DNA from 2 places in the Arthrobacter sp. SLBN-100 genome. Region 1 is predicted to be linked to the other one. Evidence: predicted binding sites of a transcription regulator. Region 1 holds the regulator's gene; the other holds the start of a gene.
The links. Region 1 encodes LexA, which represses DNA repair genes until DNA is damaged. Its sites were predicted from a motif close to TCGAACANNTGTTCGA; they were not measured.
Positions count from the first base shown of each region.

Region 2: a site for LexA is predicted at 2,808-2,823, ahead of FBY31_RS21530 (LexA family protein). Genes of this name have one in related genera too.

Region 1 is NZ_VFMY01000001.1:4,610,237-4,614,618, reverse strand. Features, by position in the region: gene FBY31_RS21210 (histidinol-phosphate transaminase) at 1-310, opposite strand, end outside; gene FBY31_RS21205 (LysM peptidoglycan-binding domain-containing protein) at 508-864, opposite strand; gene lexA (transcriptional repressor LexA) at 1,246-1,980, shown strand; gene FBY31_RS21195 (ATP-dependent DNA helicase) at 2,051-4,108, opposite strand; gene hflX (GTPase HflX) at 4,101-4,382, opposite strand, start outside.
Region 2 is NZ_VFMY01000002.1:63,489-67,870, forward strand. Features, by position in the region: gene FBY31_RS21515 (hypothetical protein) at 1-580, shown strand, start outside; gene FBY31_RS21520 (hypothetical protein) at 699-1,016, opposite strand; partial or broken gene FBY31_RS21525 (Y-family DNA polymerase) at 1,055-2,354, opposite strand; gene FBY31_RS21530 (LexA family protein) at 2,363-2,794, opposite strand; gene FBY31_RS21535 (HNH endonuclease family protein) at 3,262-3,990, shown strand; gene FBY31_RS22905 (hypothetical protein) at 4,042-4,185, opposite strand.

The DNA.
Region 1 (4,382 bases):
GAATCTGCTGGAGTACCTCGTTGGAGCCGTTGGCCGCCCAGACGTTCGACGCATCGAGCCCGTGCCCCAGGTACTCCGCCAGGGCCTTGCGCAGCTCAGTGAATTCCCGGTCCGGATACCGGTTGAGACCTGCCGCAGCCTCTGTCACGGCCGCACTGATGGCGGCGCGGACGTCTGCGGGCACACCATGGGTGTTCTCGTTGACGTTGAGGAGGATGGGGACATCCAGCTGGGGCGCGCCGTACGGGGTAAGCCCACGAAGGTTGCTGCGGAGGGGAAGCCTGTTCAGGCGATCTAGCTGGTCATTCACCTGAACAGTTTAGTGCCCGTGCCTGAGACCGGAAAATGTGACGGTCTCCTGTTCGCGCTCAGCGTGCAGCAACGATGCGATCCGCTGGCGTGCTTTGCGGGGCGCCTTCCCGGCCGCCGTCCCAACGCAGCTCCGAAAGCGGGCTGATCTATTGCCGGCTGGTGGGTGCCTGGTGCTGACGCAGGGCACCGCCGGTGCTAGGACGTGGGCACGTACAGCTGCTGCCCCGGGAAGACCGCGCCGGCACTGAGGTTGTTAAGCTGCACGATGTCCGCCACAACGTCACGGGCATCGCGCTCAGGGGCAACGGTACCGGCAATGGCCCACAGCGACTGGCCCGATTGCACGGTGACGGTGACCGTGGGGGTTATGGAAAGGTCCGCCGTGGAATCTGCGGCCTTTGCCGGCGAGTTGAAGAAGCCGGCCAGGGAGAGCAGCAAAGCCGCCAACAGGACCAGGGGGATGCCGATCAGGACTATCTTCCCGCGTCTGGTCAGGCGCAGCGGCGGCAGGGGTGCCGGACGCTCCGGCTGCCGGCCGGCGGGCGGCGACATGAGTTGATGCACTGAAAGAAGCTGCGGACGTGAACCCTGTGAAGCAGATGTAGCTGACATGAACTGAGCCCTCCTGGACCTGAACGTGCTGCCCGATGTTCCCCCCGGTGGCCGCCGACTGACCCGGACCTTTGTTCGGGTTTTCGAATAACCCGAACCGGAGTAGAACAAATGTTCGAACTTTGCTTTCTCTGTTTTAGCACCTATCAACGAATAATGTCGAGACTCGCTAGAACAAATGTTTGAAAATGCAGTGTGGCTGGCCTAGCTTTGAAGACAAGAACAACCACCTCTGAAGTTGATCAGCAGGGTCTGACAATTACGGCGGCAACCCCAGGTCCGGGCCGAAAAGCCAGGGCAAACTGAAAGGCATTGGCGAATATGGCAGCAGCAGCCGCCGGGGGAAGGGCAACCTCCCAACCGAAGAAGACCGCCAAGGGCCTGACGCCGCGGCAGAAAAAAATCCTCGAAACCATCCAGCGCTCCGTCAATGACAACGGCTATCCCCCGTCCATGCGGGAAATCGGCGACACCGTGGGCCTGGCAAGCCTGTCCAGCGTTACCCACCAGCTGTCGCAGCTGGAAAAGCTCGGCTACCTTCGCCGCGACCCGAAACGGCCCCGCGCCATGGAGGTGCTGATGCCTCTCACCTTGGACGGTGGTTCAACCAGGCCGGCAACGGAGCCCTCTGCCCTTCCGCCGGGCAGCATCGGCACGGTGACCGAACTTCCCACCGCCATGGACACTGCCATGGTTCCCCTCGTGGGCCGCATCGCTGCCGGTGGTCCCATCCTGGCCGACCAAGTGGTGGAGGATGTCCTGCCGCTTCCCCGCCAACTGGTCGGCCAGGGGGAACTGTTTATGCTCAAGGTGGCCGGTGATTCCATGGTGGACGCGGCGATCTGCGACGGCGACTGGGTGGTGGTGCGCCGCCAGGCCGACGCCGCCAACGGGGATATCGTCGCGGCGCTGCTGGACGACGAAGCCACCGTCAAAACCTTCCGCCAGCGTGACGGCCACACCTGGCTGCTCCCGCAGAACACCCAGTACGAACCCATCCTGGGCGACCACGCCACCATCATGGGCAAGGTTGTGTCGGTGCTCCGCTCGCTCTAAGGAGCGGCGCCAGCCATTTGTCGGCGACGTCAGCCGTGTGCCGGCAGCGCGAAGGCGTCCCCGGGCAGCCTCAGGCGTTCTCCTGCGCCAGCCGCTGCAGCGCCGCGATGGCTGTCTTCCGGTCTGTCGTTGGCCAGAAGGGCGGCAGCGCCCCGCGAAGGAACCCGGCGTACCGTTCGGTGGCGAGCCTGGAGTCCAGTACCGCCACCACGCCTTTGTCACCCGTCGAGCGAATAAGCCGTCCGGCTCCCTGGGCCAGGCGGATCGCGGCATGGGTGGCCGAAACGGACATAAAGCCGTTACCGCCCGCCTGCGCTACTGCACGGGAACGGGCAGTCATCAGCGGATCGTCCGGCCGCGGGAACGGAATCCGGTCAATGACCACCAGCCGGCAGGACCCGCCGGGAACATCCACACCCTGCCACAGGGACATGGTGCCGAACAGGCAGGTATCGGGTTCATCCGCAAACTGCTTCACCAGGGCCGTCATGGTGGAGTCGCCCTGGCAGAGAATGGTGATCCCCAGCTTTGGCCGCAGCGCATCGGCCGCTTCCTCCGCGGCGCGTCGGGAAGAAAACAGGCACAGCGCGCCGCCGTTGGATGCCCGGATCAAGGCTTCGAGCTCGGCCAGTGACTCCGGGGACGCTCCACGGCCGGGTTTGGGCAGGTGGCCGGCCACGTAGAGGATGCCCTGCTTGGGGTAGTCGAACGGTGACCCCACATCAACGCCGGTCCAGCTGGGTGCGCCCTCTCCGACGAGGCCCAGGCCTCCCGCGGCGGGCTCGAAGGCGGAGCCGATGGCCAGGGTTGCAGAGGTCAACACCACCGTATGGCCGGCGAACAGGCCCTCACGCAGCCGCCCGGCCACGGACAGCGGGGCAACGTTGATGAGCGCGGGCGCTGTCTCGTCCGGCTGGGAATATCCCTGCTGCGGGTCAAAGGAACTGGCGCGGGAGAACCACACTACTTCCCTGTTCTCACGGGCCGCCAGGAGCCGTTCGCAAAGTTCCAGGATGACCATCAGCCGGGAGCGGGCTAGCTGCCGCCCGCCGTCGGCAGTTGTACTGCTGTCCCCCTTGGAATCAGACAGGGCCGCCCGGCAGGCCTCACGCAACTGGTCCACGCAGTCCAGCTGCTCATCATTCAGGCCGTTCGGCAGCAGCCCGTTGGGGACACCCGCCAGGGCAACCTCCAGGTTGGCGGCAGCGGCGTTGAGCGCATCCACGGTGATGGCGGTGTGCTTGCGGGCACCGGCAGCAGCTGCATGCACCATGGCCACCGAGAGCTGTCCGGAAACAGCACCGGTCACCCTGTCCTGGAGCTCGTGGGCCTCATCAACCACCACCACGTCGTACTCCGGCAGCACCGCCAGGCCTTCAAAAGCGCTGACGGCGAGCATTGCATGGTTGGTGACCACAACATCGGCCTCGGCGGCGTTCTGGCGGGCCAGCTCGCTGAAGCATTCTGCCGCCATGGGGCACTTCTGCGCCCCCAGGCATTCCATTGACGTGACGGAGACTTGCCGCCAGGCGCGGTCCGTAACGCCGGGCAGGAGCTCGTCCCGGTCCCCGGTGGTGGTCTTCTCCGCCCACTCCCGCAGGCGGACCACTTCCTTGCCGAGCTGGGAGGCCGGACCGCCTGCCGCCGCCGCAAAGTGCGGCACGCTGGTGTCCTCCCCCAGGGAAAACAGCTGGCCCTCGGCGGGTTCCTCGGAGGGAAAACCGCCTTCGAGTTTATGCAGGCACACGTAATTCGACCGGCCTTTGACCAGCGCCACTTTGACGGGCCGGTCCAGGGCGGGAGTGATGGTTTTCAGGAGCCGGGGAAGATCCCTGCCCACGATCTGGGTCTGCAGGGCAAGCGTTGCGGTGGACACCAGGGCCGGCTTGTTGCTCTCCAGGGCATGGGCTATCAGGGGTATGAGGTACGCCAATGACTTTCCGGTACCCGTGCCTGCCTGGACGAGCAGGTGGTCCCCGGTTTCGATGGCCCGCGCCACCTGCCTGGCCATCTCGTGCTGGCCGTCCCGGCTTTGCCCGCCCATGCCCGCAACGGCCCGGTCGAGCAGTTCGATGACGAACTGCTCGCCGGCCGCCCCTGTGACTTCGCCAGCCACGAGGTCAGTCATGGGTGACGAATGATTCCAGTTCAGCCGCGAGGCCTTCCCGGACTTTGACAACTGCCCGGGTACCGGCTTCGTCATGGTCAACGCTGATGATCTCGGCATCCGATTCGTGCAGCTTGCTGACCAGGTCCCCACGGTCGTACGGAATGAGCAGCTCGAGCTTGACGGACGGACGCGGGATGGCCTCGCTGATGGCCTGCAGCAGCTCGGGAATGCCTTCCCCGGTGCGCGCCGAGACCACAACGTGCCGCGGTTCGCGCTGCTTCAGCCGTTCCAC
Region 2 (4,382 bases), on a different contig from region 1:
GTCAGGTCGCCAGCAGGATCTGGACGCCGCCCTGTCCCAGGCTCAGCAACTCACCGATGAACTCGCGCAGGCCCATGCCTCGGCCGCCAGCGATCGGGAACTGGCGCAAGCGGAGAATGCCGGGCTGCGGGCCGACCTTGAAGCACTCCGTGGGCAACTGACTTTGGCTGAACAGGCACGTGACGCAGCCGCAGAACGGGCCGCGACAGAGGAACGGGCCCGGATTGAGGCAGAGCAACGTACCGGAATAGCCGAGAGCCGCACCGAGGCGGAGCGGGCACGCGCTGACCGCGAGGAATCTGCAGCCGAAGAGGCCCGGCGTCAGCTGGCGGCAGTCCGCGCCGACCTTGAGGCCACCCGCGAAGCTGCAGCCGATATGCGCAGCACCGTGGCGACCCTGACGGCGGAGCGGGAGGCCGCCAGAGCCGACGTCGAGCGTGAGCGCGCCCATGGTGAACAACGCGTCAAGGACCTTCACGAGACCTACAGCCACCAAATCGACCAGCTGCGCGCTGAACTGAGCCAAGCCCGCGAGGTGAAGACCCAGGAACGCCGGCCACAAGCCCAGGAAGAGCAATAAGCGGTCACCACGAGGGAGTGTCCGCCAGGGAACCTGGCTGGCGCCTACCGCTTGGCCCAAGCCGTCCAAGGCCCGCCGCAACAGTGCACGGCTGTCCTGGAGGACGGGAGCAGGGCCTTTAGGAGCCGTCATTGATGGACTCCAGCAGCCACTGCTCAGCGAGGGGTTCGCGGCGCAGTTCAAAGGTCCGCAGGGGCGAGTCTGACCCGCCCAGGCGAACCTGAACACGCCAGTGTTCGATGTCAACGACGTTCCCGACGCCTACGGGGACGCTTCGGCGGGTTTCCCACCATGAGTCCCTGGCGAACCAGTGGACCGGTTCTTCGGTGACGGCCCAGATACGTCCGTCGTAGCGGACGGCCAGGGGAGTGCCGGCCTTGGCGAACCGGACGTCAACCGGGGTGTTGAGGGTAGGGGCTTCAGTGGTGACGGTCATCGCAGGTGATTCTTTCTGGTGGTGCTGGGGTGTGGTGGTTAGGCGGCTTTGACGAGGGGGAGTTCGTCCCAGTGGGTGGTGTATCTGGGGGAGAGCATGTCCCGTTTCATGGTCCAGTCCGGCCCGCCCCGGATCCCGCCGTGGCCCAGGCCGATGGAGCCACGCCCGTACCGTCGGGTGACGTCCTCCAGCAGGGTTCCGATGTGGCGTTCCTCGTGCGGGTTTTCGAACAGGGACAGGGGTGCCTGGTTCCCGGTGGGGCGCAGGTCGGTGACCATGATCCCGGCCCGGGCGTACCGGACGCCCTCGACAATCCGGGGCAGGAGAGCATGGCCGGCTTTGGTGAGAATCACCGGGTCAGCGGTCGGCATCGGCAACGGCACACAGACGGAGGGGTAGGAGGTGTCTTTGGGATTGAAGTGCGAGGTGCCGGCGAACGCGGTGAGGACCTTGGCCTGCAGCCCGCGTTTGGCCAGACGTGCTGATGCCTGCTGCCCGTAGACGCTCATCACCTGCCGGATCCCCGCGGCCGTGGTGATGGGTTTGGCGAACGAGCGGGAGAAAATCAACTGGTCCCGCCCGATCCGTTCTTCTTCCATGGGGATGCAGGGGGTTCCCTGCAGTTCCAGGACGGTTCGCATCAGCACGACTGAGAACTTGTCGCGGATCGCGACCGGGTCGGCCCGGACCAGATCGGCGATGGTGAAGATGCCCATCACGTTCAGCCGCCTGGTCAGCCGTCCGGCGATGCCCCACACCTCCTCGACGGAAAGCCGGCCCAGCAATGCCTCCCGCTCCGATGCGGGGATGGAGTCCCAGTGGCACACCCCAGCGAAGGCCTTGTTGTTCTTCGCCCACTTGTTGGCCAGCTTCGCCAGGGTCTTCGTCGGCGCGATCCCGACACAGACCGGCACGCCGACGTTCCGCCGGACGGCGGATTTCATGGACCGGCCCAGCGCTAAAAGCTCGGCAGGGGTTCCTTTGACGCCGAGGAAGGCTTCGTCGATGCTGTAGACCTCCAGCCAGGCCGAGTACCGGCCCAGCAGCTCCATCACTCGGGCGCTGATGTCCCCGTAGAGCTCGTAGTTGCTGGAGAGTGCGACGAGGCCCCATTCCTTGGCCCTGAGGGCGAGCTTGAACCAGGATTCACCCATCGCGATGCCGAGGGCTTTGGCTTCGGGGGAGCGGGTGACCGCGCAGCCGTCGTTGTTGGACAGCACGATCACGGGCTTGCCTTCCAGGGAAGGGTTGAACGCCCGCTCCGCGGAGGCGTAGAAACAGTTCACGTCCACGTGGCGCGATCTGCGGCATGTGCCGCATTAACGCCGGTTTAGACATCGCTGGCCCTAAACGTGGTGGAGGCATCGCGTTGCGACGCCCCAAATGACCAGGTCGGACAGGGCCGGCACTTCGAGGTCCGGGTACGCGGGGTTCTCCGCCTGCAGCACCACCCCCGTGGTGGTGATGCGCAGCCGCTTGATGGTCAGTTCCCCGTCCAGGACCGCGACGACCACACACCCGTCGTGCGGTTCCAGCGCCCGGTTCACAATGAGCTCGTCGCCGTCGCTGATCCCGGCGCCCTCCATGGACTCTCCGGACACCCGCACGACGTAGGTGCTGGTGACGTCCTTGATCAGGTGCGCGTTGAGGTCGATTCGGCCATCAAAGTAGTCCTGTGCCGGCGACGGGAAGCCCGCCGCGACCGGCACCGGAGAGACCAGAACCGACAACAATGAAACGCCCGCATCTATCACACGGGGACCCACGATAATGCCCACAACACACCTTTATTCGAAAATATGTTCGATTAGTTCAGTGTACGCGTCAGGGCTGACAATGGGATTTCCCACCATGTCGCACTGGCCGCAGGATGACCGGGAGGTCTCGGGCGGGGCCGCTGCCCACAACCGGGGACAATTCTGTTCGCGTTATCCACCGCTACGGCTGCCGAAGGGAGCTTCCCGACTGGCTCCCAACATTTCCAGCCGTGGATAACCCGAATTGCCCCCAATCATGGACAGCGGCCAAGGGCGACTTGTGTGCGGGGCAGCGGGGGAGCCGCCCATTCGAAAACGAGACGGTGCAGGAAAGGCAACTGCGGTGAACCGCTGATGTCGCAGGCGGCCATCTCAGAACGTGCGTGCCGTGCGGCAGCAGGGTGTGACAGGCACCATCACGGTGGCTTCCCTTGTCTGTCGGTAGGCGCCGGTAGCGTGAATCTTCACCGACGTATCGATGAAGGACCATGAAGATCACTCACACTGCCACCAAGACCCTGGCCGCCGTTACCGCCCTGCTGCTGGCAGGATCCGTGGCTGGCTGCGACGCTGCCGCCCAGGCTCTTGAGGCCATGGAGTCTGGTCCCGGCATTGCGTCCGGATCTCCTGGCCCGGCCGACCCGGTTGCTGCCGGTGACGCCGCAAAGGCCATCGCTGTGCTGGGCAGCATCCCGGTCAAGGGCCGGGCGCCGAAGACCGGCTACAGCCGGGACGAGTTCGGACCGGCCTGGTCCGACACGGACCACAACGGCTGCGACACCCGCAACGACATCCTCGCTCGGGACCTCATCGGCGAGACCTTCAAGCCCGGCACCAACAACTGCGCCGTCACTACAGGCACGTTGGCTGACAAGTACACCGGGACGACCATCAAGTTCGTCCGTGGCCAGGACACCAGCTCCGGGGTGCAGATCGACCACATCGTCCCTTTGTCCGACGCCTGGCAAAAGGGCGCCCAGCAATTCAGCGCTGACCAGCGCAAAGAACTCGCCAACGACCCCCTGAACCTCATGGCCGCCGACGGGGCAACCAACAGCGCCAAGGGGGATAAGGACGCCGCCACATGGCTGCCCCCGAACAAGACGTTCCGCTGCGAATACGTCACCAAGCAAGTGGGTGTTAAAGCCAAGTACAACCTGTGGGTCACCCAGGCCGAGCACGACGCGATCGCGGGCATCCTGGCCACCTGCGGGTAGGCCGGTCCGGTTCCGAAACAGACGGCAGCCGGTCCTGGCGGGGCAGCGGAATCAGGACACGCGCCGGAAGTGGCCCGGCCTCACCTGAACCAGAATGGGCAGCGCAAGCTGGACGGGGACATCGCCCACGGGCTCGTCGAGCAGCTCGTTGATCGACGTCTGCCCTTTCAGCTCCCCGGATACGTCCCTTTCCATGCCTCGACCCTAGACACCACGCCGGGAAAGGGGTTTCTCAGACACGCTCGGGAAGCAGCAGAGGGCCCTCGTTCAAAGAACGCGGACCCTCTGGATGTAAACATCCTGCTGCTTACAGCTTCGATCATCCCACACCCGCCGCAGGAACAACTGCGGTGCCGATCGAATCAGCACGGTCAGGACAAAGCGCCATTAAC